4 regions of the Rhodoferax potami genome follow, and region 4 is predicted to be linked to each of the others. Evidence: predicted binding sites of a transcription regulator. Region 4 holds the regulator's gene; each other region holds the start of a gene.

Region 1 (7,720 bases), 1.7 Mb from region 4:
TGGGTGAAAGACGAGCTGGCCGCGCACCCGAACCTGGTGCTGATGGGCGACTACAACATCACTTTTGACGAGGACGATGTGTGGGACCCGGTGAACCTGGAAGGCACCATCCACTGCACCGAGGAAGAGCGATACCACCTACGCGCTTTGGTGGCATTGGGCCTGTGCGACAGCTACCGGTTGTTCCCCTACCCGCCCAAAAGCTTCAGTTGGTGGGACTACCGGGATGCGGGCTTCCGCCGTAACCGGGGTATGCGCATTGACCACATTCTGGTGAGCCAGGCGCTCAAACCGCGGGTGACCGGCTGCGTGATTGACAAGACGCCTCGCAAAAACGAGCGCCCCAGCGATCACGCGCCGGTGGTGGTCGAGATCATCCCAGCCCCAGCTCCTGGATCTTCCGCGTAATCGTGTTGCGGCCGATACCCAGTTTTTGAGCCGCTTCAATACGACGGCCTTTGGTGTTCGCCAAGGCCGCCAGAATCAAGCGGGACTCAAAACGCCGGGTGAGTGTGTCCCACACATCCGCTTTGCCGGAGCCGAGTAGCGCAATCGCTTCGGTTTCGAGCTCGGCCTCCCAGCCTTCCAAAGGGCCTTGGGCGGCTGCGGCACGGGCCAATACATGCGACAGGTCTTCACCGCCCTCATGCGACAAAGACGCCGAGGCGTGCGAATCCAGGGGCAACTCTTTGAGGTGCGCCTCGGGCGTGGGGGCAAACACCGGCTTGGCCAGCAGTGAATCGCCAGCTTCAGCGCGCCCTTGATTGACCTCGGGCGGCAAGTCTTTGCGCTCAATCACCTGGGCTGGCGCCATCACGGTCAGCCAGTGGCAGATGTTTTCCAGCTGACGCACGTTGCCCGGAAAGCCAAAGCCCTCCAGCCAGGCCAATGCGGAATCAGAAATACGCTTGGGCTCCACCCCCAGTTGCTTGGCGCTTTGCTGCAAAAAGTGGCGGGTCAGCATGGACACGTCTTCCTTGCGCTCGCGCAGCGCGGGCAGGCGCAGGCGGATCACGTTCAGGCGGTGGAACAAGTCTTCACGGAACACACCGTCTTTGACGCGCTGCTCCAGGTTCTGGTGAGTGGCCGCAATCACGCGCACGTTGGATTTAACGGCACTGTGCCCGCCCACGCGGTAGAAGTGACCGTCGCTCAAGACGCGCAGCAAACGGGTCTGCAGCTCAAACGGCATGTCGCCGATTTCGTCCAGAAACAGCGTGCCGCCATCGGCCTGCTCAAAGCGGCCACGGCGCATGGTTTGCGCGCCAGTGAAAGCGCCGCGCTCATGGCCGAAGAGTTCACTCTCCAACAGGTCTTTGGGAATCGCAGCGGTGTTGATAGCCACAAACGGGCCATCGGCGCGCGGAGAATGCTTGTGCAACGCACGGGCCACCAGCTCTTTGCCGGAGCCGGATTCGCCAGTGATCATCACCGTGACATTACTCTGGCTCAAGCGGCCAATGGCACGGAACACGTCCTGCATGGCGGGCGCCTGCCCTAGCATTTCAGGGGACTCGGCCATGCGCTCTTCGGCCACTTCTTCGCGCTGGCTTTCTTCTACGGCACGGCGGATCAGCTCCACCGCTTTGGGCAGGTCGAAGGGCTTGGGCAGGTATTCAAAAGCGCCGCCTTGAAAGGCGCTGACCGCGCTGTCCAGATCCGAGAAAGCCGTCATGATGATGACGGGCAGGCCGGGGTGTTTGGCTTTGACTTTTTCGAGCAGGTCGAGGCCGGAGCCTCCGGGCATGCGGATGTCGCTCACCAGAATCTGCGGACCTTCATCGTCTGCTGCGGTGCTCAGCGCAGTCAGTACATCGCGTGGATTGGAAAAGCTGCGTGTGGGCAAATGCTCACGCAGCAGTGCCTTCTCCAGCACGAAGCGGATGGACTGGTCATCATCTACGATCCAAATCGGCTTCATGTTGTGTGGCACCCTATGTTTTTGTCGGTCTGTTACGGTAACGGAATCAATATTTTGAAGTCCGTACGGCCCGGCACGCTGTCCACTTCAATCAGTCCGTGATGTTGCTGAACAAAGGTTTGCGCCAGTGTGAGCCCCAGTCCGGAACCACCTTCCCTGCCCGATACCAACGGGTAAAAAATGCGGTCTCTGATCGAATCTGGCACGCCAGGTCCGTTGTCAATGACATGCAATTCCAATGCCAACCGGTAACGCTGTTTGCCAAAGGTGATCTGCCGTGTCACTCGGGTCTTGAATGTCACACAACCGTCACCCGCCGCAATGCGCTCTGCCAGCGCCTGGCAAGCGTTGTGGGCTATGTTCAGCACGGTTTGAATGAGCTGCTCGCGGTCACCCCGGAATTCGGGAATGGAGATGTCATAGTCCCGCACTACCCGCAAGCCCTTGGGAAACTCAGCAAGGATGAGCGAGCGCACCCGCTCACACACCTCGTGAATATTCACATCGCCCACCAAGTGGGGCCGGCGGTGCGGCGCCAGCAGGCGGTCTACCAGGCTCTGCAGGCGATCCGCCTCATGAATGATGACCTGCGTGTATTCGGTGAGCTCAGGAGACTCCATCTCCATCTCGAGCAGTTGCGCCGCGCCACGAATGCCACCCAAAGGGTTCTTGATTTCGTGGGCGAGGTTACGGATTAGCTCTTTGTTGGTCTGGGCCTGCTCGGCGAGGCGCTCTTCGCGGTCTTGGCGGGTTTGCTGCTCTTGGGGCACCATTTCCACAATGATGTCGTTGGATGCCTCCGTGCGGGTCACGATGACGTGCACCGGCATGGACTCCAGCCCGGCACGCTTGAGCCACGCGTCGTAGCGCAGTGCTGCAAACGCATTGTCCAACGCACCTTCGAGGGCGCTGTGCAGCTGTGCAGGTTCGGTGAATACGTCGGCAAAGTTGGAGCCGATGATGGTCCGGCGCGAAATGCCCAAGGCATCTTCCAGTGCCGCATTGGAGAACTGCACAGACGCGTCGGCCGTGACCACTGCCACCAAGGTCGCTAGCAGGTCAAAAGAATGGAATCGCTCCATGAGGCTTGTCCGCGGAAAAAGGAAATTAAATAACCGGATCCATGGCTCCGCCCGGCAAGGCGGGCACTTGCCCGGACCTTATTGCTTGGAGCTACTGCCCGGCAAACGACCAAGCTCCCGCCGGATGCCCGCTATGTCACTTTCGTTGCGGGACAGCGCTGCTTTGAGCTCGGAAACCCGATCCAGGTATTTTTGATGATTGCGAGTCTCGGGGCCCAGCTTTTCAGGCTCCCCGTTGTTGTACTCTTTGTTCAGCTCGATCTGACGGGCCTCGGCCTTTTTGAGCTCGGTCTCGAGAATCAAACGGGCATCAGAGTCTTTGGCTTTTTGATCCGCGCTATCGATACGCGGCGCGCTGCTTGCGGGCGGCGCCGATGCCACCTTCACCCCTGGTGCTGCTGCTGCGGGCTTCTGCCCCTGCACCACCGTGACATTGCCGCCCGAGACAAGCTTGCAGGTCTTGGCCTGCGCTTCGGTCACGGTGTTGGTGTACTCATTACCACACCGGTAGATACGCTCCTGCGCCGAGGCTCCTAGCGTCGTGCCGGCGGTCAAGCAAAGAATCAGGAGTGTGGGTTTCATGCTGTGTCAGTAACTACGCTCGGTTTGGTAAGCGCTGTGATTCAGTATCCGTCAAAAAGTGCCCCGGGACAAAGGCCCTGAGTATCCCCGAGGTTCGGGTGGCGATATGTGTCCAAGTGTTCCATAAAAAAAGGACGGCTCGCGCCGTCCTTCTTTGTTCATCACAGTGCTTTGCAGCGCCGGGATTACAGGCTGAAGTACATATCGTATTCGACAGGGTGTACCGACATACGGTAGCGGGTCACTTCCTGCATTTTCAGGTCGATGTAGGCATCGATCATGGAGTCAGTGAACACACCACCCTTGGTCAAGAACGCGCGGTCCTTGTCCAAGTGCTCCAAGGCTTGATCCAAGCTGTGGCACACGGTTGGTACCTTTGCATCTTCCTCGGGAGGCAGATGGTAGAGGTCCTTGGTGGCGGCTTCGCCAGGATGGATCTTGTTTTCCACGCCGTCCAGACCTGCCATCAACAAGGCTGCGAAGCCGAGGTAAGGGTTCATCAATGGATCGGGGAAACGTGCTTCCACGCGACGGCCCTTGGGGTTCGCCACGAAAGGAATGCGGATCGAAGCGGAACGGTTCTTGGCGGAGTATGCCAACTTGACCGGAGCTTCAAAGTGAGGAACCAGACGCTTGTAGCTGTTGGTGCCAGGGTTGGTGATGGCGTTCAGGGCACGTGCGTGCTTGATGATGCCGCCAATGTAGTAAAGCGCGAAGTCAGACAGACCTGCATAGCCGTCGCCAGCAAACAGGTTCTTGCCGTCTTTCCACACGGACTGGTGCACGTGCATGCCGGAACCGTTGTCGCCGTGGTAAGGCTTGGGCATGAAAGTCGCGGTCTTGCCGTAGGCATTGGCCACGTTGTGGATCACGTACTTCTGCAACATGGTCCAGTCAGCGCGCTCAACCAGGGTGGAGAACTTAGTGCCGATTTCGTTCTGGCCAGCGCCCGCCACTTCGTGGTGGAACACTTCAACTGGAATGCCCAAGGATTCAAGGATCAGGGACATTTCAGCGCGCATGTCTTGCGTGCTGTCCACTGGGGGCACTGGGAAGTAGCCGCCCTTGACAGTGGGACGGTGGCCGCGGTTGCCGCCTTCGAGCTTGGAACCGGTGTTCCAGGGCGCTTCGTACTCTTCGATTTCGTAGAAGGTGTTGTTGGGTTCTGTAGACCAACGTACGCCGTCAAAGATGAAGAATTCTGGCTCAGGGCCGAAGTAAGCGGTGTCGCCCATGCCGGAGGCCTTCAAGTAGGCTTCAGCGCGCTTGGCGATGGAACGTGGATCGCGGTCGTAGGACTTGCCGTCAGCAGGCTCCACCACGTCGCAGTTCATGATCAGAGTGGTTTCTTCGAAGAAGGGATCAATGTTGGCAGTACCTGGATCGGGCATCAACAACATGTCGGAAGCTTCGATTCCCTTCCAGCCGGCAATAGAAGAGCCGTCAAACGCGTGGCCGGAGGTGAACTTGTCTTCATCAAAATGCGAGACAGGCACGGTGGTGTGCTGCTGCTTACCACGGGTATCGGTGAAACGGAAGTCAACAAACTTGACTTCGTTTTCTTTCACCATCTTCATCACATCTGCGACGGTCTTGGCCATCAAATACTCCTGTTGCACGGTTGTAAAAAGATTTGCGCTGCAGTTAATGCAGCTTTTGTGCCAAAGCACGCACCAAAGGCATTTCGGCAAACCGCTCTATTTTGCATCGTTAAACGGGCAATTCGAGCACGAAATACGGAAAGTCACGGGTGAGAGCCCAATGAGCGCACCAAAATGCACCACCAAGGTGCAACAAGCTATAGCGCACTTTATTGGTGCAATTTGCTATCGCACCAATTCAGGGCCTAATGACATGTCCAGCGCCTTGAGGCCTGCCAGCAAATCGGCATATGCGGCTGCCATCACAGTGGGATCCCCTTTCACGCCCAATTCGATGTGCCGGCCGTATTGCGGATGGTCCACGCTCGGTAGGCTGAAGACCTTGACCGGATGACTCCGCTCCAGCTGCTCCATGAGCGGGGTCAGCATCGACTCCATGGCACCAAAGACAATCACCGATTGCTCGCGCCACACATCCTGCTGAAACCATTGAGCGCATTGGCTATCGAGAACCCACTCCACCATCGGCCAGGCCATCACGGGGAAGCCCGGCACAAAGTGGACCCGCCCTTGCCCAACGCCGGGATAACTGAAACCCGGAATTTTGTTGTACGGATTGGGTATCAAAGCGGCGCCCTCCGGGAACATGCCCATCTGCAAGCGGTGCACATTGTCTGGGCGCTCGGGCTCATAGGGCAGGCCTTGCTCGCGGGCAACGTCCAAGATGCGCTCTTGGATCAAATCCCGTGCGGCGTCACTGAGCACCAAGGCTTTGCCGGACGCCAATGCAGCGCATTGCCGGGTGTGATCGTCGGGCGTGGCGCCAATGCCACCGAAGGAAAAGACGGTATCGCCCGAAGCGAAGGCCTCACGCAGCGTCGCTGTAATACGCTGCGGATCATCGCCAACGTAATGCGCGTAAGCCAATCGGATGCCACGGGCACCCAGCAATTCAATGATTTTGGCCAAGTGCTTGTCAGCACGTTTGCCGGAAAGAATTTCATCCCCAATGATGATCGCGCCAAACTTCATAAGATCTCCACGTCAACCACATTCAGCGGCATGTCTGGCACCTTGGTTGCAGCCGCTTGCTCTGCACGCAAATATTGCAAGGCCTTCAGACCGAAATGGGTGAACCACAGCGACGAAAAGGCGAACAGCAGGGTGTAGAGCCAAATCGACACCGGAACCAAAATAGGGGCCAAAGCGACCGCGACAAACCCGAATGACCAGACCAGACTAGGGGCCGCACCGAGATAGCCTGCGAATACGCCCATCGCCAGCAAAGGCCAGCGATAGCGTTTGAATAGCTCTTGCCGCTCAGCACGAGAGGCAAAGTCGGACAACGCATCAAAAGCCATGACCCTGTAAGTTAACCAACCCCAAATCAAGGGTGGAATGATCAGCACAAGCGGCGGAATCAACCACAGTGGCAGCGACACCACCAAGGCGAACAATGCAGCCACTGTCGAGCCCAGTGCCCATCCGGCGCTTAACAGAAAAGAGCCGGAGCCTTGCTTGTCGAGCAAGGGGAAGCGGCGCTGAGCGACCAGGCGCACCAGCATGGGGGTCATCAAGGTGGCCACCACCAATAAGCAGGCGACCACGACGAGCGGCGTAAGCACCAGAATCACCAGCAGCGGAACCAACACGGTCTTGAGCTTTCCGGCGCCCATGGATTCGAGCCACGACCACAGCATTTGCAGCCAGTCCATCGACTCCAACAGCAGGTTCACTTGGCTGAGCAGGCTGTCAAGGTAAAAATACCCCAGCCCGGCCGTCACCCCCACCATCAAGACCAGTGGCAGAAACGACCACAAGATGACTTTGGGGTGCAGGCAATAAGCCACGGAACGCCAGAAAGCATCAAGGACGGCGTTCATCGCATCACACCTTGGTTTGCACTGCCACGATTTCGTCGGCATTGAGCCAACGCCAGCCGCCGGGGGGCAAGTCCGCAGGCAGCGACACGCTGCCGATGCTGGAGCGATGCAAGCCCTCCACCCGATTGCTGACAGCGGCCACCATGCGCTTCACTTGGTGGTATTTGCCCTCGGTGAGGGTCATGCGCAGATGGAATTCACTAACCGCTTCGCAAGCGGCAGCTCGGACGGGCTTGGGGTCGTCATCCAGCACCACACCACTCAAAAGCTTGCTGACCTGCTTTTCATCGAGCGGATGCTTGACCGTCACTTCATACACCTTGGGGACATGGTGCTTGGGTGAACTCATCCGGTGAATGAATTTGCCATCGTCGGTCAATAAAAGCATGCCGGTAGTGTCTTGATCCAGCCGACCCACGGCCTGAACGCCCTGCACCGCTGCCTTTTGCGGCCGCAAGCGCAGCGGACTGGGGAGCAAGGTGTAAATGCTGGGGTAGGTCGAGGGCTTTTGCGAGCACTCGGTGCCGGCCGGCTTGTCGAGTATCAAATAGGCGCGTTCAGCGTAGGGCCAGTCGACGCCCTGCACCCGGAAGCGCAACCCTTCCGCTACAAATTCCATAGCTGCTTGCGTAATGGTGACGGGAGCCAGGC
Region 2 (7,720 bases), 590 kb from region 4:
CGCTTTTCCTCCCATGATGGCTGTATTTTCAATCCCTAGTATGGCACTTTTTAAATATGGCAAGCTGGCTGAAACAACCACAACCACAACCAAAGCAAGACCAATCAAGACGCGCGTACGGAAATCAAAGTGGGCTCGAAATGTTAAAACAATTAAAGTAATAAGAACCATATTAAGCAATGCGGTTCGGGATTGCGTTAAGGCTACACCAATCGCCATTAACAAGACAGCAAACACCACCCCACCACCCAATACCCACTTCACCTTCTTCGCACTTTCAGATTTATTGGTTTGTTCAAAATAATAAAGCGAGACAACGATCGACCACAAGATAAGTGTTCCGATCTGATTTGGCTGGGACAAATTGCCGATCAATGGATTACCAGGATCAGCGTGACTCATCCAGACTTGATAGCTCTCATAATCTTGAAAAATACCAAGCCAAAGACCTATCCCAAAAAGACAGGAAGCAACACCCGCCACGAAAATGCTCACAAACAAACTGTGGATAACCCCATTATCCGGCGCAGGCATTTTAAGGCAGCACAATACAATACCAGCGACCAACATCACTGGAAGCATACTTCTTTGAAATTCACTAGTAGAGAGAATGGCACTGTGCACAACAAGCACTAGCAGCAGTACTAGTTCAAATTTAGTTACTTCGATCTTTGCTGAAATATTTCGAAGTAATGCAACACTTGATACAAACAATCCTAGGACTAATGCAGCACCTTCATTCAACGCACTGGGCCAAGGAATACTATGAAATGGCTGCATAAAGCTAGCCATCGCCAAAAGTATTACCAATACATGAGTTAGCAATCTAAGCATATAAAAATAAAGGCCGCAATGCGGCCTTTATATAGGACAAATTAATGATCAATCAAGTTTTTGGCAAAAACTTGGCAGGAATAGATGTACTAGAGACAGCCCAAGAACATTGGGCACCCTGGACGCAAGTTGCTGTGTATACGATAGTTCCGCCATCAACGGAAGTGTTCCCTGTACCCTTCATCACTACACTCACTGTCGCAGATGTCGTAGATGAGGAAGCAGCAGTAACTGAAGTTACATACTTGCTGGTAATGGCCGTTGCCGAAGCCAAACCAAAAGATTCGTTGGTGTCTGCGGTAGAAGACGCATACATAGTGCCTTCATTGAAGGCAAGTCCAATGGCGGTTTTGGCAGTAGACGCCATAGAAGTGGCCTCTGTAATTTTAGCGCGCACAGTGTAATCTTGATAAGCAGGCAAAGCCACCGCAGCCAAAATACCAATAATCGCCACGACGATCATCAGTTCGATCAAGGTAAAACCTTTTTGAATGGAACGCTTCATAAAAACTCCGGTTTAAGAAAAGAGGCTTGAGTAGGTGCAGCTTTCATGCCAAGCCGCTAAGGGTCTAATTCTGTGAACAAATACCCAAAACATATTGCCAAGGTGACATTTTTGCTCGCGCCGATAGAGACTGGGTGCATCGAGTGACAAGATTGTCACTTCCGTCACTTGATGCAGACTTGCCTCACCATCTTGAGATCCGTGAGGCCCATCAAGATTTTTTCCATTCCATCCATCTTTAAAGTGCGCATCCCCCCTTGGACTGCGCTAGCGAATAGTTCGGCCACTCGCGCACGCTCTTGGATGAGCTTCTTGAGATGGTCGTCTGCGACCATCAGTTCATGCAGACCCACCCGGCCTTTGTAGCCGGTTTTATTGCACTTCTCACAGCCGACAGCTTTGTAGAGCTTTAAGGGTCCGCCATCGCTATAAGCATCCATCCATTGCCGAATCAGTTTTTGGGTCTCCGACTCGTAATCGCTTTTCCATGCATCCGTATTCCGCAACTCTTCGGCGTACTCTTTACAGAACAACCGCAATTCATCGTCAGTCGGCACATACGCCACCTTGCAATCGCACAGCCTCTTGGCAAGGCGTTGAGCCAAGATGCCCAGCAAGGCATCTGCAAAATTGAAGGGGTCCATGCCCATATCTAAAAGGCGGGTAATGGATTCGGGCGCAGAGTTAGTGTGCAGGGTGGAGAACACCATGTGGCCGGTCAACGAGGCTTCTACGCCCATGGACACGGTTTCTTTATCTCGCGATTCGCCGACCATGATGATGTCCGGGTCCGCACGGAGAAAGGCCCGCATCACCAGCGCAAAGTCGATTCCGGCTTTCTTGTTGATTTGGACTTGGCGCAAACCTTTTTGCGTAATTTCTACAGGATCCTCTGCGGTCCATATCTTGGTATCTGGCGTGTTAAGAAACTTCAATATGGAGTGCAACGTAGTAGTCTTTCCCGAGCCCGTTGGCCCACATACGTAAAACAAACCATACGGTTTGCTGACTGTTGCCTCTAGTCTGGTCTTATTGTGCGCAGTCAAACCCAGTTTTTCTAACGGTATTGGTTCACCTGCAGCCAATATCCGCATCACCACATCCTCGACCCCGCCTGCAGAGGGAATAGTTGCGACACGAAGTTCAATATCTAGCGGGCCATACTTTTTAAATTTTATTTTCCCATCTTGAGGTTTTCGACGCTCCGAAATATCGAGGTCACACATAATTTTGAGGCGCGTGACCATCGCCTGGCGAAAGTGGGCGGGTACCTCGACGTAAGGGACGAGGCTTCCGTCGATCCGAAAGCGGATACCGGTTTTAAATTTGCCCGGCATGGGCTCAATGTGTATATCCGAGACCTTCTGATGATAGGCATCAATAATGACTTTGTTAACGAACTTCACCAGTTCATTGTCTGCAGCGGCAGACTCTAGTGACTCATCATTACCGGAATCTTCAATAGGCCCACCGTCCATATCGGCGAGTAATTGATCAATTGTGCTGGAGTCCGCAGTCGCCCCAAATAGTTGCGAAAGCGTCTCGATAAACTCTATTTGTGTTGTCACCCGGTACGCAAACTTGCTAATCCGCGGAAAAACTTGTGGCACCACTCTCGAGCCTTTTACCGCTTCGGGGTCAAGACACATGATCACCAAACCTTCAGGCGACTCCTCAAGAGGAACCCAGCCCTGCTCCTCGAGAAACTCGCGTTTTAGAGGCCCATGCAATGCCTCCGAACGAATGCGAGCGCTGCTACGCGGCTCATAGACCACTCCGAAAAACTGCGCCAAACCGGCGCCAACCTGACTCGGCAACAAACCCGTGCGGCTGATGATGAGCTGCTCAAGCGGTTCACCTTCGTCGCGTGCTTCTTGTGCAAGTTGTTGAAGATCGATATCCGACAACAAACCGGCATTCACTAGACTGTCATAGCGAGTGCGCTCACGTCTTGGTCGACTCTCTTGGGTGGCCACCCGTTGTCGGATGGCGGTGGCAAGCGTTTTGCAGAGCTCTGTCACTCCATCAAGTTCTAACTCTCCGAAGGGTTCGTCGCTCTTGCTATTGATGACCTGCAGAACGCCATGCAAAACGTTACCGTCGAGAATTGGCGCAACCATCATCTGCTTGGTTCGGTAGCCGGAGCGCTTGTCCACTTCTTTTAAGAAGTTGAGGGACGGGTGTATCTTGCGCAGCGCCTCTTCGTTGTATACATCCGGCAGATTGAGGATGGTCCTGCTATAGGCCGCGTAACCAGCAAGGCTTTGCGGAGAGATTGGTAGCTTCAATTCCTTGCTTGTATTGAGGCCTGTCTTTATCTTTGAGACTATAGAAACACCATCATCCGCTACTGCGTACAAGGTGAGTCGATCCGCATTGAGCAGTTTGCATATCTCTTGGCTGGTTTCGAGCATGATTTGCTCGAGTTGGACCGTGTCGTGAATACGCGCCGTTACCTGATGCAATTGCCGATAGAACAGTGCCTCGAACGTCATTCCGCGTTTTTTAACGGGCTGCTTTTGTGAGTCGTAAAAAGCCTGCTCACTCAACGAGGAACTCCCCTCTCCCGGCTGCGAATGATTCATGGAAGTGCTTCTTTCTTTTTCGGATAGTCAAATAGCATGAACAGCCAACGACGGCTAAACGGCAAAAGGAACAGATATCCCTTTAAGTGGACCCGAACTGCGTGCTTCCGTCCCATTCCGGATCAAACGGTAACAGTTTTAAACTTGCGATCCGGGCAGCGTAATAGCTATATAAAGGTTTGGTACCGGCAACGTCCAACAAGTTCAACAGCACCCTCTCAGCGGCCGCCCACGATTGCACACGATAGTGGGCCAAGAATTCATGCCACAACGCCAACTCCCCGCTTAAAGCGGCATCCGACACAGAGGATTGGGTCCAAGGGGTCCAAATCGTTACGGACTGCTCTTTGCCCTTCACCCTAACCTTGTCTAGCTCTTGCCAAGCGAGCTCAGGAATGAGCGCTTTTGTGGTTTCACTCACGATGATGCTCTCGCCGTAAATCTTGGTCAGTCCTTCCAAACGGGAACCAAGGTTTACTGCATCGCCAATCACGGTGTAACTGCGCCGCATCTCGGACCCCATATCACCGACACACATGAGCCCCGTATTGATGCCGATCCCGACGCCGATCTCAGGGACGCCTCGCGCTCGGTGTTCCGTATTTAGTGTTTGAAGCATATGCTCAATTTCCACGGCGCACTTAACTGCCAAGACGGCGTGATCCACCGCCTCGACTGGTGCCCCCCAAAAGGCCATGACGCAGTCGCCCATGTACTTGTCAATTGTGCCTTTGTTGGCCCGGATGACAGTAGTGATACGACTGAATATGTCAGTCAACATGGACTGCAATTGGATCGGCTCCATAGACTCTGACATCCGTGTGAAACCACGCATATCGCAAAACATGACCGTCAACTCACGGCTGGTGGCCTGCATGGTGTAACTGTCTGGATCCCGAACCATTTCATCTACCAACTCTGGAGGTACATAGGTACCAAACAGGTTCGCCAACTCTCTCTTTGAACGGCTTTCGACAAAATATCCATAGCTCATGTTCAGCGCGAAAGCAGTCACGGTCATCGCCAGCGACGTCGCCAGCGGCAATGCCAAGCCAAACTCATCGTAGAGCCAGAAGTTGGAGGCGACCAATACAACGAGCATTGCAAAACTCAGCAGCACTGCTTTGAACGCCGAAAGCAGAGGCAAACAAAAAGCAAGCATCAAGCCGGCGCTCAACAGCATGATGAACTCGTACCCGAACGCATAATCAGGCTTTACTTTCAAGCGCCCATCCAGCATGGAGGACAAAACACTCGCATGTGTTTCAACCCCAGGGTAGGTTTCTCCGGCCGGCGTCACCCGCATATCAAACAAACCCAGCGCAGTTGTACCAAGCAGCACAATTTTGTTTTGAAGCATTCCAGGGGGGAGCGTGTTGTTAAGTACGTCTACCGCAGACACGTAGCGAAAAGACCCACCAGCCGGTCCGCCGGGGCCTCGGAATGAAATGAGCGCTCCGCCACGATTGTCAACGGGCAGCACAAGACTCTTTCCCTCTTTAGTGAGCTCCAAGCTTTCAAGGCCGCGATATGCCTTGGGCAAAACACTTTCTTTAGAGAATGAAGGCTTAACCTGCGGCGCCCCTGTCAGCGCACGGAACATGGCGAGAGAGAGAGACTCATAGTACGCATCACCATAGCGTGCAACGAGCGGCAAGGACCTGACAACGCCGTCCGCATCGGTAAAAGAATTGGTATGACCCGCCAGTGGAGTCGCACTTGAGAACACGGCAAGGTTTGCCCCGAACGCTGACCACTCAGGCGCCATCACGGAATGACCATCAAGGTCCGCCCCTGTAAAAACTGCGGCAGGCAGCGCGCCTCCCGAGCGAAACGCCGGCGCGTCAGAGAAGAAATAGCCCAGAACTACCGGCCTGTTTGTTAAAGCGGTTGCAAGCCTCGCATCGAAATCAAGACTTGGTGCGAGCCGATCCACCTGCTCGGCAAAAGCCGGATTGTCTTTGAGCTCATTCGCAGCCAGCGAGCGCAGATGCTGAAGCCCTGAACTAGTGTCTGGCTCAGCGAGAACAACATCGACTCCAAGTAGGCCTACGTCGTGCTTGTCAAATAGCTTATCGACCAAGTCGGCGAGTACAGCACGACTCCATGGCCAGCGTCCTATTTCAGCCAGACTCTTTTCATCTACATCGACGATGACGATACGGTCGTCGATCGTCCGTGGCATCGTGGACCGAAGACGCGCATCGTAAATGAGGTTATCTAACCGGTGAAGTGCGCCGATTTCCAGTGCCCCTAAAAGGTGAAGCACTGCAAAAACAAACGGCACCAGAGTGACCGCGATACGGGCTCGATGCCGATAGATGGAATTCACCTCTCAGGCGTTAGTGCGCGCAAGGGATTTTGTGTGCGAGGCTATTCAATGCAATATGAATTGCATCTGGGTCCCTGCCAACTCCACCAAATCCCCATTTTTCAAGGGAAGTGGCGCAGCCCCGATAGGAGCACCGTTCAAAGTTGGATTACCCGCACCTTCCACATGGTGCACCACAAAACCTTGTTGGCGGCGGGTAATCGCGGCAACCGCAACACCCGGCTTTCCAATGGTGGTGACTACTTTCGTAAGCGGTACTTCCCGCCCGGATGCGGCGCCAGAAAGCACCTTGATTGCAGCGTGAAACGCTCCCAGCCCTTGGGAATCCCCGGCGACCGTAGCAAACCCTGAATTCAAAGGTTGTGTAGTGATCGCAGACGGACGGGCAGGCACCACCATCGTTTTGTCAAAACTATCGACCATACCGTCAGCCATGTACTTGATCTTGTATTTGCCGATTTCGATACCGTCGCCGTGGCGGAGTTGCTGTTTTTTGACAGCCTTACCGTTCACATAAGTGCCATTGGTACTGTTGAGGTCTTCAAGAAAAATGTCTTGTCCCGCCATCAAAATAACAGCGTGTTCGCCACTTACAGCCAGGTTATCAATCACGATGTCGTTGTAAGGCCTGCGCCCCAAAGTTGTGCGATCTTTAGTAATTTGAACTTCTTTGATCACGACCTCATCGATCGATACGATCATTTTCGGCATGATCGACTCCTTTTCCTGTAGTTGCTTTTTGAAAGCGTTTCGACTTTATTTCCCGAGCAGCTTGGCAATAAAGCCTTTTTTTTCAACTGCTTCCCCTGCGGCAACCAACAGAACAGAAATATTGTCACGGCCACCACTCTCATTGGCAGCCAAGATTAAATGCTCTGCAAGGGGCTCCAGACGCAGGTCCTCGAAAGCAATTCTAACGATTACTTCATCAGACACCATATCTGAAAGCCCATCTGAGCACATTAGATACACATCGCCAGGTTCGATACTGAACTCGTTGACCTCCAACATCACCCCTTGCTCAACACCGAGCGCTCTTGTGACCAGATTCTTGATGGGGGAGCCAGCCGCTTGCTCTGGCGTAATCAATCCTGCATCCATTTGCTCCTGCAACAAAGAATGGTCTTTGGTGATCTGCTCCATACGACCCTGCCGGAGCCGATAGCAGCGGGAATCACCGATATGCCCGACCAACAGTCTGCCATCTTTAATCACTCCGAGAACCAAAGTGGTCCCCATCCCGGCAAACGAAGGGTTGGCGTTGGCTGAGTTGTAGATGGCGATATTGGCGTTGTCCACGCATATCTCCATGGCCCGGCGAATATCCCTCATTTGTGCATTCGCACCAGCCTCTGACAACCAACGACTCAGCTCCGCCTTGATAAAAGCAGTCGCCATCCCGCTGGCAATTTCGCCTGCGTTGTAGCCGCCCATTCCATCTGCGAGGACAGCAACCAAGGCCTG
Region 3 (7,720 bases), 230 kb from region 4:
GCTGAGCTGCCGACCGATAGCGCCATGGCCGTCGCGTCGGCCCCTGCCGCGCCCTGGGCGGGTTTGAAGCTTGCGACCGAGCTGTCAGAGCTGCCGGCATTGACGGTGGCCACCCAAGTGCCCGGCGGCAAGCAGACCTCTTCTGTTCTTCCGCCAGCGACCATCGCCGCAGCACCCGCGGTACCAGCGAGTGCTCCACCGCCTGCGGCCGTGACACAGCCCCCTATGCCTACGGCCTCGCCAGCACCCGTTGCGTCGCTGGCCGCTGTGCCTCCTGCACCGCCATCGGCCAAACCGGCGCAGCCGGTGGCGGACGGGGCAGTCGCAGCACAGCGCCAGCAAACAGCAGTGCGCGACGTGCTGGCCCAGGCGCAATCGCTTTACAACAGCGGTTCTGCGGATGCGGCGATCCAGCTGCTGCAAGACTCTCTGGCTGGTGCCGAGCGGGCCCAGCCGCCCACTCCGGCTGCCACTCAGCTCATGCTGGTGCGCGAACTGGCCCGGATGGAGCTGGCGCAAGGCCGCTCAGCCGCCGTGCTGGAGTTGATGACGCAGGTGGAGCCGCTCTTGGCCGGGCAGCCGGAGTTGTGGGCGGTGCGTGCGAACGCGGCGCAACGTCTGGGCCGGCATCAGGATGCGGTGCAGTTTTATGGTGTGGCGCTTCAATCCCGCCCGGCGGAGCAACGCTGGCTGCTGGGTACCGCGGTTTCGTTGTCGGCCTTGGGGCAACTTGTCGCCGCGGCGGATTCTGCTGAACGGGCGCGCAGTCTGGGCCCTGTGAGCAAAGAGGTCTGGGCTTACCTGCGGCAGCAGGGCGTAGTGCTTCCCGAGAAGCCTTGAGTGTCAAAAATGGCTGTGGCCCTCTGTCTGTTTGCGCCGATTGCTATATAAATAATAGCAAGTTGCGCTACCTTCTCAGTTGGCACCGCGCAATACGCGCCGGTATTGCATGGCTTCCGCCACATGGTGGAGTTGGGTGTCGGCGCTGCCAGCCAAGTCGGCAATCGTGCGGGCGATTTTCAGGGTGCGGTGGGTGCTGCGCGCAGACCAGCCGAGCTGCGCGGCCGCTGTCTGCAAGAATTTCAGGGCGGCGGGTTCCAGCGCAATATGCTGATCAATCGCTTGACCGGCCAGCGCCTGGTTGCTGCAGCCCTGACGCTGAAGTGCCCGCTCCCGCGCCTGGTGGCTGCGTTCGCGGATGTCGGCACTGCGCTCGCCGGGGGGACTGTGCAGCAGCTCTTCGGCCGCAAGTGCTGGCACCTCGACGTGCAGGTCGATCCGGTCCATCAGCGGCCCGCTCAGTTTGCCTTGGTAGCGACTCACTTGGTCCGGCGTGCACCGGCAAGGGCGTGCCGCCGCCCCGAGGTAACCGCAGGGGCAGGGGTTCATGGCGGCAATCAACTGGAAGCGCGCAGGAAACTCGGCCCGCCGGGCCGCTCTAGCGATAGTGATGCTGCCGGTCTCCAGCGGTTCGCGGAGGGCTTCAAGCGCCTGGCGCGGAAACTCGGGTAGCTCGTCCAAAAACAACACCCCATGGTGCGCTAATGAAATTTCTCCGGGCCGCGGTGGCGAGCCACCGCCCACCAGAGCGACAGCGCTCGCAGAATGGTGGGGGCTGCAGGTGGGGCGCAGTCCCCAGCGCTGCAAGTCAAAGCGCCCGCACAGGCTGCCGATGGCAGCGCTCTCGAGTGCTTCGTCGGTGTTCAGGTCCGGCAGCAAGGCTGCAAAACGCTGGGCCAGCATGGACTTGCCAGAGCCCGGCGGGCCTACCAATAACAAGCTGTGTCCGCCTGCAGCCGCAATTTCGAGGGCGCGCTTGGCAGCCACTTGGCCTTTGACATCGGCCATGTCCAGCCCGGGGGCGGGGGCTTGCAAGGGGGTGGGCTCCACCCGGACCCAACCGTCCGGGTCTTGCTCCAGGGGGATGCCTTCCGCATCCTTGGCCTGACCGCCCGGCGCGAAGTGGTGCACCACATCCAGCAGGCGCCGGGCACGGATCACCCGGGAGTCGGGCACCAGGGCGGCCTCTTCGGCATTGCCTGGTGGCAGCACCAGCTGGGGGCGGCTGGCTGTTTTCCGAAGTGCCAGCGCCATGGCCAGGGCGCCGCGCACAGCGCGCAATTCTCCGGACAAGGACAGTTCACCCGCAAATTCAAAGCCTGCCAGTGCTTGGGCATCTACCTGTCCGCTGGCCGCCAGAATGCCTAGGGCGATCGGCAAATCCAGCCGGCCGGAGTCTTTGGGCAGGTCGGCCGGTGCCAAGTTAACGGTGATGCGTTTGTTGTTAGGGAACTCGAGGCCACTGTTTTGAATGGCGCAGCGCACCCGCTCACGGGCCTCTTTGACTTCTACATCGGCCAAACCGACCAAGGTGAAGCTCGGGAGCCCGTTGGCCAAGTGCACCTCCACGGTTACTTGAACCGCTTCGAGCCCCAATAACGCGCGACTTTGCACCAAAGACAAGCTCATTTCCCTGATTTCCCAAAAAGGTGCGCAATATCTCGGTGCATTGCGCTGTGGTGCACCATTGCCGTGCAAACTGTTGTTTTGTACAGTGATGTTAGCGGAATCTGCAGAAACTGTGGGGCTTTTTTGCAGAACACCACCGGCGCGCAACTTGGCACGGCTTCTGCTTTATGCCTCTTAGCTCCCGAAAACCTGGCGCGGCAAGCCACCAGGCCCGGACTCTGTCATTAACTATCAAGCTGAGGTGAACACATGAAACTCGTGACGGCCATCATTAAACCGTTCAAGCTCGATGAGGTGCGCGAAGCCTTGTCCGGCATGGGAGTGCAAGGCATTACCGTGACTGAAGTCAAAGGCTTCGGCCGCCAAAAAGGCCACACAGAGCTGTACCGCGGTGCAGAGTACGTGGTCGACTTCCTTCCCAAGGTCAAGATTGAAGCGGCGATTGACGACGCTTTGGTAGAGCGCGTCATCGAAGCGGTCGAGGGCGCCGCCCGCACCGGCAAGATCGGCGACGGCAAGATTTTTGTCTACGACCTGGAACAAGTGGTCCGCATCCGCACCGGTGAAACCGGCAAAGAAGCGCTGTAAATAGAAAGAGAGCACGACATGAAAAAACTTCTCGCCACGCTGGCTCTGGGCTTGAGCCTGATGACAGCCGGTTCTTTTGCGTTGGCCCAAACCGCTGCGCCGGCGGCTGATGCGCCTGCCGCAACCGCTTCTGCCCCTGAAGCTGCAGCGCCTGCTGCTGCGCCCGCACCGGCTGCAGCACCTGCTGCCGCTGAAGCAGCTCCAGCCGCTGCACCAGCACCGGTTCCTAACAAGGGCGACACCGCCTGGATGACGATCTCGACGGCCATGGTCCTGTTCATGACCTTGCCCGGTCTGGCTTTGTTCTACGGCGGCCTGGTCCGCAGCAAGAACATGTTGTCGGTGCTGATGCAAGTGTTCGTGGTTACTGCACTGATCTATGTGTTGTGGGCCATCTACGGCTACACCTTGGCCTTCGGCGGTGACGGTGCCTTCTTCGGTACTTTCGACAAGCTGTTCCTGAAGGGTGTCACCGTGGACTCGGTGGCCGCTACCTTCAGCAAGGGTGTCGTGATTCCTGAGTTGACTTTCATTGCTTTCCAAGCCACTTTTGCGGCCATCACCTGTGCCCTGATCGTGGGTGCCTTTGCTGAGCGCATCAAGTTCTCTGCAGTACTGGCTTTCTGCGTGATCTGGTTCACCTTCAGCTACCTGCCCATGGCACACATGGTCTGGTACTGGGCCGGCCCTGACGCCATCTCCGACGCCGCTTCCCTGGAAAAAGTCGTGGCAGCTGCCGGTTACCTGTGGGGCAAGGGTGCCTTGGACTTCGCTGGCGGCACCGTGGTGCACATCAACGCAGCGGTTGCTGGTTTGGTCGGTGCCTACGTGGTGGGCAAGCGCATCGGTTACGGCAAAGAGCCCATGGCTCCTCACAGCCTGACCTTGACCATGGTGGGCGCTGCCATGCTGTGGTTCGGCTGGTTCGGCTTCAACGCCGGCTCCAACCTGGAAGCCAACGGCCTGACGGCATTGGCCTTCATCAACACTATGTTGGCAACGGCTGCCGCTACGTTGGCCTGGATTACCGGTGAATCACTGTCCCGCGGCAAGGCTTCCATGTTGGGTGCGGCCTCCGGTGCAGTGGCTGGTTTGGTGGCGATCACTCCCGCTTGCGGTTTCGTGGGTCCTATGGGCTCCATCGCGATCGGCTTGATCGGTGGCTTTGCAGGCCTGTGGGGTGTGAACGGTCTGAAGCGTCTCTTGGGCGCAGACGACTCCCTGGACGTGTTCGGTGTGCACGGTGTCTGCGGTATCGTGGGCGCTTTGTTGACCGGCGTGTTTGCAGCGCCTTCCTTGGGTGGCACTGGCGTGTATGACTACGTGGCCAACGCCGTGGGCGCTGAGTACTCCATCGCCAACCAGGTGTGGATCCAGGCGGAAGGCGTGTTGATCACCATCGTGTGGTCGGGCGTGGTGTCCTTCATCGCCTTCAAGTTGGTGGACTTGGTGATCGGTCTGCGCGTCTCTGAAGAAGAAGAGCGCGAAGGTCTGGACATCTCCAGCCACGGCGAAACCGCTTACAACCGCTAAACCCTGAATGCGGCGCAGCGCGCCGCAGTTTCAGACGGGTTTCGAAACCCGCCCCAAACCCGGCCACCGCAAGGTGAGCCGGGTTTTTTGATGGGCGCAGGTGCACAATCCAGCGCAGTTGCAAACAACCCAAGGATTGATTCCTCATGAGTACCCCTTTGACCCTGCGCCATGGCGCATTGCGCTGCGATCTTTGCCCTGCATTGGGCGGTGCGATCGCCGGTTTGTGGTGGCGCGACCTGCCCGTCATGCGCTCCACACCGGGCGCAGAGTTGACCAGCGTGCGCCAGTCTGCGAGTTTTCCTTTGGTGCCGTTTTCCAACCGTATAGGCCATGGGCAATTGCAGTGGGACGGAACCAGCCACCCCCTGATCCGGAACTTCGACCCGGAGCCCCACACGATCCACGGCATCGGATGGGAGCGCCCTTGGGCCGTGCTAGAGAGCACCGAGAACTTGGCCTTGCTCTCCATGGAGCACCGAGCCGATGCGGCCTGGCCCTTTGACTTTGATTGTTCGCAAACCTTTCGCTTGGGCGACGGCACTCTCGATCTCGGCCTGAGCGTGACCAACCAAGGCGCCAGCCCCGCACCAGTGGGGTTGGGTTGGCACCCTTACTTTGTCAAGCGCGCCGGTGCCACGGTGCAATTTGCCGCGACAGGCCGCTGGGAAATGGCCGCGGACAAACTGCCGACCCACCGTGCGCCCCATGCAGGGCTCGATCAATCGACCGACACCCTGACGGTAGACCATTGTTTTGATGGCTGGGGCGGCGCGCTGCACTTGCGCGATGCCCTGATGCACATCACCGTCAGCTCGGCACTCAGCCGTCTGGTGGTCTTCACCACCCCTGAGCGCGACAACATCGCGGTCGAGCCGGTCAGCCACGTCAACAATGCGCTGAACCTGATGGCCACAACTGGCGCCAGCGCCGACAGCCTTGGTGTGCGGGTGCTACAGCCGGGCGAGAGTTGGAGCTGCAGTATGCAGGTCACCGTGGAGGAACAGGTATGAGCTGGCACGCATTGAGTGAAGACCTTTTCGAGCTGGGCGAGTCCCCGTTCTGGCACCCGGCTGAGCAGCAGCTGTACTGGGTGGACATTCCCGGCAAAGCCATTCTGCGGGCCAATATTTACATGGGCACCGTGCAGCGCTGGGACATGCCCAGCGAACCCGGTTGCATTGCCCCTGCAGCCAAAGGCGGGCTGGTGATCGCCCTGCGCGATGGCGTTTTCCGTGCCCACTCGTGGGGCGGAGAGTTGCACCGGATTGCTACCTTGCCGTACGACACCGCGGTCATCCGCGCCAACGATGGCAAGTGCGATGCCTTGGGCCGCTTTTGGGTGGGTACGATCGACGAGCCCAAGGCCGGACGGGCCGCGGAGCTGTTTTCCATCGATTGCCGCTCCGGCGCTGCCGTGGTGCAAAAGCATGCGGGCGATGCGCTGACCGCCAACGGCTTGGCCTGGAGCCCGGACCAGCACACCGTCTACTGGTCGGACACCCCGAACCATGTGACCCACGCGTGGGACTTTGACCTTCAAGCCAACGCCCTGAGCGCCCACCGCGTCTGGCGCCAGTACGAGCCCAAGCCCGCCGGCTGGACCTTCGAGAACACCCACTATGCCGGCCGCCCAGATGGCGCTGCGGTGGATGTCGAGGGCAATTACTACGCGGCCATGTTTGAAGGGCGCCGCATCTGCAAATTTGCACCCGATGGCCGCCTGTTGGCCAGCTGGGAGACGCCGGCCCAGTGCCCGACCATGCCCTGTTTTGGCGGAGAGGACCTCAAAACCCTCTACATCACCACGGCCCGGCACGGACGCAGTGCCGCGGAGCTGGCGCAGTTTCCTTTGTCGGGCGCGGTGTTCTTCATGCGTGTGGACGTGGCGGGTCTGCCGGTGCAGGCCTTCGCGGACTGAGCCTCAAGGCCTAAAGGCCTGAGGGCGGCCTGGCCCGGGGCGGCGGGGACTCAAATTTCCGGCGTTTGGCTGTTCAAAAAATTCACGCCGAAGGGCAGGGGGGCCGCTTACCATTGCCGCCATGTTGCCCCTGCCCGCCGCCATACAGCCCTTTGTTGACCAGATCCGTGCCGCCGCTGCGGACCAGACGCCTCTGCAGATTCGCGGCGGAGGCAGCAAAGACTTTTACGGTTGTCTCCAGCCCGCAGGCCTGCTGGACACCCGCAGCCTGAGCGGCGTGGTCGATTACGCGCCCAGCGAGCTGGTGGTCACAGTGGCCACCGGAACACCGCTCTCCACCCTCGAGGCCCTGCTGGCCGAGCAAGGCCAGTGTCTGCCTTTCGAGCCGCCGCACTATCAATGGTCTACCCGCGTTGCCGGCGCCCCGGCGAGCACCGCCACCGTGGGCGGTTTGGTGGCCAGTGGTTTGGCGGGCCCCGCACGTGCCAGCGTTGGCAGCGTGCGCGACTATGTGCTGGGCTTGAAACTCATCAACGGCCGCGGGGAGTACCTGACCTTCGGCGGCCAGGTCATGAAAAACGTGGCCGGTTACGACGTTTCCCGCTTGATGGCAGGAGCCATGGGCACCCTGGGCCTGATGACCGAGGTCTCGCTCAAGGTGCTGCCCTTTGCCCCCGCCGAAGCCACGCTGGTGTTCCCGCTAGGTCAAGCTGCCGCCCTCGAGCAACTCCACCGCTGGGCCGGCGAGCCGCTGCCCCTGAATGCCAGCTGCTGGGTGCACGACGGGAGCGCGGGTGCGGCGGGTCAAGACTTGTTGTTTGTGCGGCTGCGCGGAGCGGTGGCCGCCGTGGAAGCGGCCTGCCAGCGCATGTTGCGCGAGGTACCGGGCGAGCGCATGGACCCGGTGCAAGCCGCCGCCGATTGGGACCGTTGCCGCGACCAAACGCTGCCCTTCTTTACCGACAGTGCGGCCACCGGTCACGCCTTGTGGCGCTTGTCGGTGGCGCAAACCGCGCCGGTGCTGGACTTGCCTTGGGCGCAGTTGATCGAGTGGCATGGCGGTGTGCGTTGGCTCTGGGCGCCGCTGCAAGCCGGGCCCCAATTGCAGACCGTGGCCCGCGCAGCCGGTGGTAATGCTATGGTTTTTGTAGCTGGAGCCGCAGACGTTACCGGGGCCAAGTGCCAATTCCGCTCTGATGTTCCGGGGCA
Region 4 (7,720 bases):
GCCGTTGCAGAAATCCCTCAATGGGAGCCGTCAGCATACAGCCAGCCCATGACCACAGGGGCGGACAAAGTCACAGAAATCACAGTTTTTCCAGGCCCGTAAAATCTGCGCATGCTTACTGTTAAACACGAACTTCTGCAGGCGCTGGCCGCCTGCCTGGAAAAACTTTCTCCCGGAGCCGGCCCCAAGGCCGCCTTCGAGTCGCCCAAGGTGGCGGCCCATGGCGATTTCGCCACCACGGCGGCCATGCAATTGGCCAAGCCGCTCAAGATGAACCCGCGCCAGCTCGCCGAAACGCTGCGCACGGAGCTGCTGGCCACTCCGGTGTACCAACAGTGGGTGCAAGACGTTGAAATTGCCGGCCCCGGCTTTATCAACATTCGCCTCAAGCCCGCTGCAAAGCAAGAAGTGGTGCGCGAAGTGCTGGGCCAAGGCTTGCGCTTTGGCTACCAGGCGGACAGCGGCAAGCCGGTGTTGGTGGAGTTTGTGTCGGCCAACCCCACCGGTCCGCTGCACGTGGGCCACGGCCGCCAGGCGGCGCTGGGCGACGCTATCTGCAACCTGTTTGCCACCCAAGGCTACAAGGTGCACCGCGAGTTTTATTACAACGACGCCGGCGTGCAAATCGAAACGCTCACCAAGAGCACCCAACTGCGCGCCAAGGGCTTCAAGCCGGGCGACACCTGCTGGCCCACCGACCCCGACAACCCGGAGAGCAAGGCGTTTTACAACGGCGATTACATCCAGGAAATTGCCAACGATTTTCTGGCCTGTGCGACCGTCAAGGCCGACGACCGCGAGTTCACCGCCAATGGCGATGTAGAGGATTACGACAACATCCGCCAGTTTGCAGTGGCCTACTTGCGTAACGAGCAAGACAAAGACCTGCAGGCCTTCAATCTGCACTTTGACCAGTACTACCTTGAGTCCAGCCTGTACACCAGCGGCCGTGTCGAAGCGGCAGTGAACAAGCTGGTGTCCAACGGCAAAACTTATGAACAAGACGGCGCGCTGTGGCTCAAGAGCACTGACTACGGTGACGACAAAGACCGCGTCATGCGCAAGAAGGATGGCACCTACACCTACTTCGTGCCCGATGTGGCGTACCACATTGCCAAGTGGGAGCGTGGCTTCAGCAAAGTGGTGAACATCCAGGGCACCGACCACCACGGCACGATTGCCCGGGTGCGCGCCGGGCTGCAAGCGGCCGATGTAGGCATTCCCCAAGGCTACCCCGACTACGTGTTGCACACTATGGTGCGCGTGGTCAAGGGCGGTGAAGAGGTCAAGATCAGCAAGCGCGCGGGCAGCTATGTGACGCTGCGCGACCTGATTGAGTGGACCAGCAAAGACGCAGTGCGCTTCTTCCTGCTGAGCCGCAAGCCGGACACCGAATACACCTTCGATGTGGATTTGGCAGTGGCCAAAAACAACGACAACCCTGTTTACTACGTGCAGTACGCCCACGCACGCATTTGCTCGGTGCTGGCGAGCTGGGGTGGCGATGTGGCCCTGCTCAAGGGGGTTGACCTGTCAGCCCTCGAGAGCCCGCAAGCCCAGGCCCTGATGCTGCTGTTGGCCAAGTTCCCTGAAATGCTGACCGCCGCTACTGAGGGCGAGGCGCCGCATGACGTGACTTTCTACCTGCGCGAATTGGCGGCCAGCTACCACAGCTACTACGATGCCGAGCGCATTCTGGTGGATGACGAGGCGGTCAAACTCGCGCGCCTGGCGCTGGTCGCTGCGACTGCACAGGTGCTGCACAATGGCCTGGCGGTGCTGGGCGTGAGCGCTCCGCAGAAGATGTAATTTCTCTGAGAAAGCAAGGCATGAAGAACGAGCGTGGCGGAACTCTGGTCGGGTTCATCGTAGGCGTGGTGGTGGGCTTGGGCGCAGCGCTGGCGGTGGCGGTTTACGTCACCAAGGTGCCTGTGCCTTTTATGAACAAGAGCAACAGCCGCAGCGCCGACCAGGATGCTGCCGAGACCCAGAAAAACAAAAACTGGGACCCGAATGCGCCGATGTACGGCAAAAACCCGGCCGGAGCTGTGCCTGCTACCAGCGTGCCGGGACTTGCCGCTTCGAGCCCGAGTGCGCCGAGCAAAGTTACCGAAGCGAAGCCGGCAGTAACTGACGCAAAAACGGATGCCAAATCCGAAGCAAAGTCAGAGGCTAAGTCGGATACCAAGGCCGACGCCAAAACAGCCGGCAAGCCGGATGCCAAAGCAGACCCCAAAGCCTCTGCCGATCCTTTGGGTGATCTGGCAAAGGCCAAGGTGGCAGCCTCAGAGTCGGAGGTGTTCTCTTTCTGGGTGCAGGTGGGCTCGTTCCGTACTGCCGAGGATGCAGAAAGCCAGCGTGCCAAGCTTTCGTTGAGCGGTATTGAAACCAAAATTTCTGAGCGCGAGCTATCGGGCAAACCGGTGTTCCGGGTCCGGGTCGGTCCTTTCGAGAAGAAAGAGGATGCGGACAAGGCCAAGGAAAAGATGGACAAAGCCGGTTTGGAAACAGCGCTGGTGCGCGTGCAGCGCTGAGCCAGAGCGGGAACTTTGGGCGCGGTGCTTGCTCACACAGCGCCTCTATGGAGTCTTTTTGATATGAAACGTCGTGCATTTACCCATGTCGCTGCTGGCGCCGCCTTGAGCGCCGCCGGAACCTGGTTTTCTTTGGCCCAAGCCCAAGCGAAAAAGCCAGAGGCCGGTACCGACTATCAGGTGGTAGATCCCCGCGCGCCGGTCGAGGCGCCCGCAGGAAAGATCGAGGTGGTGGAGTTCTTTTGGTACAACTGCCCGCACTGCAACGCGTTTGAGCCGGCATTGCAGGCTTGGACCAAAAATCTTCCCAAAGATGTGTCGTTCCGCCGTGCGCCGATTGCTTTCCAGGAAAGCTTTGTTCCCCAGCAGCGCTTGTTTTACACACTCGAGGCCATGGGCCTGGTGCCCAAACTCCACGCCAAAGTGTTTGCCGCCATCCATGTGGAAAAGCAAAACCTGGCGCGGCCCGAGGCCATCGTGGAGTGGATCAGCCAACAGGGCGTGAACCGGGAGCAGTTTGTGGCCCAGTACAACTCATTCACAGTAGCGACCAAGGCCGGCAAGGCACTGCAGTTGCAAAACGCCTACAAGGTGGAAGGCGTGCCGGCCCTCGGTGTGGCGGGGCGTTTTTATACCGACGGCTCTATGGCCGGTAACATGCAGCGGGCCTTGCAAGTGGTCGATACATTGATCGCCGACCAGCGCGCAGGACGCGGCTAATACCCCAGCCCTGCACTAGGCAAACCTGTGGCGCTTGGCCTCAGGTGCGGGGCTAGAATGAATTTTTATTTACCCTTGAGGAGTCTGTCGTATGTCTAGCCAGAAGTTCCGTTTGGTCACCCGTAGCGATTTCGATGGCTTGGTGTGCGCCGTTCTCCTCAACGAGTTGGACTTGATTGACGACATCAAGTTCGTCCACCCCAAGGACATGCAGGACGGCAAGATCGAGGTCTCTGACCGCGATATCACGACCAATCTGCCCTATGTGCCGGGCGTTCACTTGGCGTTTGATCACCACGAGTCTGAGACGCTGCGCAACACCGGCGAGCGGCCCAATCACATCATCCTCCCGCATGCCGATTCGGCGGCCCGCGTGGTCTATGACCACTACGGTGGCGCCAGCCGCTTTCCGGCACGCTTCTACGACATGATGGAGGCGGTGGACAAAGGCGACTCTGCCCGCTTCAGCCACGATGAAATCATGAATCCCACAGGCTGGGTGCTGCTGAATTACCTGATGGATTCGCGCACCGGCCTCGGCCGATTCCGCGAGTTCCGGGTCAGCAATTACCAGCTGATGATGGACTTGATCCAGTACTGCCGTCACCACGGTATCGAGCAGATCCTGCAGCTGCCGGACGTGGTCGAGCGGGTCGAGCTCTATTTTGAGCATGCGGCCAAAGCCAAGGAGCAGCTCTTGCGCTGCTCTACCGTGCACGGCAATCTGCTGGTGCTGGACTTGCGCAATGAGGACATCATTTACGCAGTCAACCGGTTCATGGTGTACGCCTTGTTCCCGGACACCAATATTTCCATCCACGTGTTGTGGGGTCTGCAAAAACAAAACACCGTGTTTGCGACCGGTAAATCGATCACCAACCGCAGCTCCAAAACCCATGTTGGCGAATTGATGCTGAGCTACGGCGGCGGCGGTCATGCCAATGCCGGCACCTGCCAAGTGGATAACGCCCAAGCTGCCGAAGTGCTGCAAGCACTGATCCACAAAATTAACGCAGACGGCTGAGTACGGCGGGGGCAGGAGCCGTGAAGTGCTCGGTACAATGAGCCGAGCGCTCTTCGAGCAAGTTTCGTGCCCCTATGAAAAAAATTGTGTTGTCCCTGTCGGTTCTGCTGGTCTTGTCGGGCCTTGTGGGCAGCGTTCGCGCCGAAAAAGCGGACCGCAATAAGCCCATGAATGTGGAGTCCGATGCTTTGCGTTACGACGACCTCAAACAAGTCAGCATCTTCACGGGCAATGTCATCCTCACCAAGGGGAGCATCCTGATCCGCGGGAGCCAGATCGAGGTTCGCCAGGACCCCGAGGGCTACCAATTCGGCTTGGTGACCGGCTCACCGGACAAGCAGGCCTTTTTTCGCCAGAAGCGCGACGGCATCGATGAATACATCGAGGGCGAAGGCGATACGATCGAATACGACGGCAAAGCCGACACCGTGCGCTTCATCAAAAAAGCCCAGATGCGCCGTTTGCGCGGCGCAACGCTGGCGGACGAGGTAACCGGTGCGGTCATCCTCTATGAGAACCTGACCGACCGTTTCACAGTCGATGGTGCGCCCAAGACAGCCGCAGCCCCTGCAGGGCGGGTGCGTGCCATGTTGACACCCAAGCCCGAGCGGGGCACTGCGGCGTCGGCGGCCAGTGGTGCTGAACTCAAAGTTACGCCCCAAATCGAGAAGGTCGGCCAGTGAACGACCTCGTCAAAGACACCCCGGACAGCAGTGCCGGGCGGCTCGAAGCCCGCCATCTGCAAAAGTACTATGGCAAGCGCCAGGTCGTGAAAGATGTGTCGCTGGCGGTTCGCACCGGTGAGGTAGTAGGTTTGCTGGGCCCCAATGGCGCGGGTAAAACCACCTCGTTTTACATGATCGTGGGTTTGCTGCGAGCCAGTGCGGGCGACATCACCATCGACGGCCAAAGCATCGAGCACATGCCGATTCACCGCCGTGCCCGTCTCGGCTTGGGCTACTTGCCGCAAGAAGCCTCCATCTTCCGCAAGCTCAATGTGGAAGACAACGTGCGCGCCGTGCTGGAGCTGCAGCGCGACGATGCCGGAGCGCCTTTGAAGTCCGATGAAATCGAACGCCGGCTGACCGATTTGCTGCAAGAACTCCGGGTGGAGCATTTGCGGGAATCGCCCTCGCTTGCCTTGTCCGGAGGGGAGCGGCGCCGTGTGGAAATCGCCCGGGCATTGGCGACCCGGCCCCGCTTTATCTTGCTGGATGAGCCTTTTGCGGGTATCGACCCGATCGCGGTGATTGAGATCCAACGCATCATCAACTTCCTGAAGGCCCGCGGTATCGGCGTGCTGATCACCGACCACAACGTGCGTGAGACATTGGGCATTTGCGACCACGCGTACATCATCAGTGACGGGCATGTGCTGGCAGAGGGTACGCCCTCAGAGATCGTGAATAACGCCGATGTGCGCCGGGTGTACCTCGGTGAACATTTCAAGATGTAGATGAAACAAGGTCTCTCGCTCCGAGTTTCGCAGCACCTGGCACTCACGCCCCAGCTGCAACAATCCATTCGCCTGTTGCAGCTCTCCACCCTGGAGCTCAGCCAGGAAGTGGAGCAAATGCTGGATGAAAACCCGTTTCTGGAGTTGACCGAAGAGCGTGCCGAGCGCGAGGACTTCGGGCTCGATACGGTCGATGCCACAGTGAGCGAGGGCGATCGATTGAGCGAGCAAGAGCCTGATTTTGCTATCAATTCTGTAGCTGAATACGCAAGTAGTACCAGCGCTAGCGGCTCCAATGAGGAAGAATCCTCCCCCTTGTCTAGTAGCGACGAACCCAGCTGGGAGGGCGACGGAACGACCGAAATGACCCCGGACGATGGCGAATGGGGCGTTGACGCGAAGGCCAAAGCCAACAACCTCGACGACGACGAGCAGAAAGACGCCACCGAACTGGCGCGCTCGGGCGAGTCATTGCAGATTTTTTTGCACCGCCAGGCGGCGGGCCTGCGCCTGAGCCCTGAGGATGCAGCGGCCCTGCGGTTCTTGATCGAGTCCCTGAACGACGACGGTTACCTTGAAGAGCCGCTGGCGGAATTGGCCCAAAGCCTGCACCCCGGTGACGAAGAGCAGCTCCACGAACTGGTGCACCACTTCACCGTCGCACGGGGCTTGTTGCACAGCCTGGAGCCGGTGGGGGTAGGCGCGCGTGACTTGGGCGAGTGCTTGCGCCTGCAGATCCAGGCCCTGTTGCAAACCGCGGATGACGATGGCGAATGGGCCCGTATCGAGGTGTTGCAGGTTGCGTTGGCGATTTGCCAACAGCCCATGGAGTTGTTGGCCCGCCGGGACATCAAGCGTCTGGTGCAAGCCGGCGTCGGGAGCGACGCGCTGGTGCGTGAAGCCATTGCCCTGATTGCCCGCCTGGAGCCCAAGCCCGGCCGCCGTTTTGTGGATGTCGAGCGCAACATCGTGGTGCCCGATGTGCTGGTCGTGCCGATCGGCAGAGTGGGTGGCGCCGCCAAGTTTCGGGTGCAGCTCAACCCCGATGTGATGCCGCGGCTCAAAGTCCACGACATCTATGCCAATGTGCTGCGCAACCACAAAGCCAGCTCCAGCCATGCCGGGCTGCAGCAGCGATTGCAGGAAGCACGCTGGTTCATCAAAAACATCCAGCAGCGCTTCGACACGATTTTGCGGGTCAGCACCGCCATCGTCGAGCGACAAAAGAATTTCTTCACCCACGGTGAGCTGGCCATGCGCCCTCTGGTGCTCCGTGAAATTGCTGACGAGCTGGGCCTGCACGAGTCCACCATCAGCCGCGTCACGACCGCCAAGTACATGGCCACGCCGTTCGGCACCTTTGAGCTGAAATACTTTTTCGGCTCCGGCCTGGGCACCGAGAGCGGTGGCAATGCGTCCAGCACCGCGGTGCGGGCGCTGATCAAGCAATTTATTGCCTCCGAGAGCCCTAAAAAGCCCTTGAGCGATAACCAGATTTCCGACATGCTCAAAGAGCAGGGCATTGAATGCGCCCGGCGCACCGTGGCCAAATACCGCGAGGGGCTGAAGATTGCCCCCGCCTCACTCCGCAAAGCGCTATGAACCAATTGACTCTTTTTCTCCCCTGCGCTGCTGGCGTGGAGGACTTTCTTGCCCCCGAAATTTTGCAGATCACCGGTCTGCCCCCTGGCTGTATCACCAAGCAACGCGGCGGCGTAGCCGTGCGCACCGGGTTTGAGCATGCGATGCTGCTCAACCTCTACAGCCGCCTGGCCCAACGGGTGCTGGTCTTGGTGTCGTACACCGAGTACCGCAGCGAGCAGGACTTGTACCGTGCCGCCATGCAAGTGGCCTGGGAGCGCTGGTTCACGCCGCGCGAAAGCATCAAGGTCGAGGTCACGGCGCAGCACAGCCCCTTGACCTCGTTGAACTTTGCCGCGCTGAAGGTGAAAGACGCAGTCTGCGACCGCTTCCGCGAAGTGGCGG

The links. Region 4 encodes sigma-54, which starts transcription at its own class of promoters, with help from an activator protein. Its sites were predicted from a motif close to TGGCANGNAANCTGCTTT; they were not measured.
Region 1: a site for sigma-54 is predicted at 5,232-5,249, ahead of glnA (type I glutamate--ammonia ligase). Genes of this name have one in related genera too.
Region 2: a site for sigma-54 is predicted at 1,373-1,390, ahead of RAE19_RS10265 (pilin). Genes of this name have one in related genera too.
Region 3: a site for sigma-54 is predicted at 2,619-2,636, ahead of glnK (P-II family nitrogen regulator). Genes of this name have one in related genera too.

The regions. Positions count from the first base shown of each region.
Region 1 is NZ_JAVBIK010000001.1:3,220,254-3,227,973, reverse strand. It holds gene RAE19_RS15570 (exodeoxyribonuclease III) at 1-408, shown strand, start outside; gene ntrC (nitrogen regulation protein NR(I)) at 374-1,921, opposite strand; gene glnL (nitrogen regulation protein NR(II)) at 1,954-3,003, opposite strand; gene RAE19_RS15555 (hypothetical protein) at 3,082-3,585, opposite strand; gene glnA (type I glutamate--ammonia ligase) at 3,771-5,186, opposite strand; gene RAE19_RS15545 (competence/damage-inducible protein A) at 5,412-6,218, opposite strand; gene RAE19_RS15540 (EI24 domain-containing protein) at 6,215-7,069, opposite strand; gene RAE19_RS15535 (16S rRNA pseudouridine(516) synthase) at 7,074-7,720, opposite strand, start outside.
Region 2 is NZ_JAVBIK010000001.1:2,137,912-2,145,631, reverse strand. It holds gene RAE19_RS10270 (PglL family O-oligosaccharyltransferase) at 1-792, opposite strand, end outside; gene RAE19_RS10265 (pilin) at 887-1,339, opposite strand; gene RAE19_RS10260 (ATPase, T2SS/T4P/T4SS family) at 1,504-3,924, opposite strand; gene RAE19_RS10255 (CHASE2 domain-containing protein) at 4,007-6,256, opposite strand; gene RAE19_RS10250 (FHA domain-containing protein) at 6,302-6,967, opposite strand; gene RAE19_RS10245 (Stp1/IreP family PP2C-type Ser/Thr phosphatase) at 7,013-7,720, opposite strand, start outside.
Region 3 is NZ_JAVBIK010000001.1:1,774,355-1,782,074, reverse strand. It holds gene RAE19_RS08520 (tetratricopeptide repeat protein) at 1-840, shown strand, start outside; gene RAE19_RS08515 (YifB family Mg chelatase-like AAA ATPase) at 916-2,469, opposite strand; gene glnK (P-II family nitrogen regulator) at 2,719-3,057, shown strand; gene RAE19_RS08505 (ammonium transporter) at 3,076-4,590, shown strand; gene RAE19_RS08500 (aldose 1-epimerase) at 4,737-5,603, shown strand; gene RAE19_RS08495 (SMP-30/gluconolactonase/LRE family protein) at 5,600-6,511, shown strand; gene glcE (glycolate oxidase subunit GlcE) at 6,633-7,720, shown strand, end outside.
Region 4 is NZ_JAVBIK010000001.1:1,545,524-1,553,243, reverse strand. It holds gene argS (arginine--tRNA ligase) at 112-1,809, shown strand; gene RAE19_RS07365 (SPOR domain-containing protein) at 1,830-2,534, shown strand; gene RAE19_RS07360 (thiol:disulfide interchange protein DsbA/DsbL) at 2,598-3,254, shown strand; gene RAE19_RS07355 (exopolyphosphatase) at 3,346-4,278, shown strand; gene lptA (lipopolysaccharide transport periplasmic protein LptA) at 4,353-4,961, shown strand; gene lptB (LPS export ABC transporter ATP-binding protein) at 4,958-5,734, shown strand; gene rpoN (RNA polymerase factor sigma-54) at 5,735-7,336, shown strand; gene RAE19_RS07335 (THUMP domain-containing class I SAM-dependent RNA methyltransferase) at 7,333-7,720, shown strand, end outside.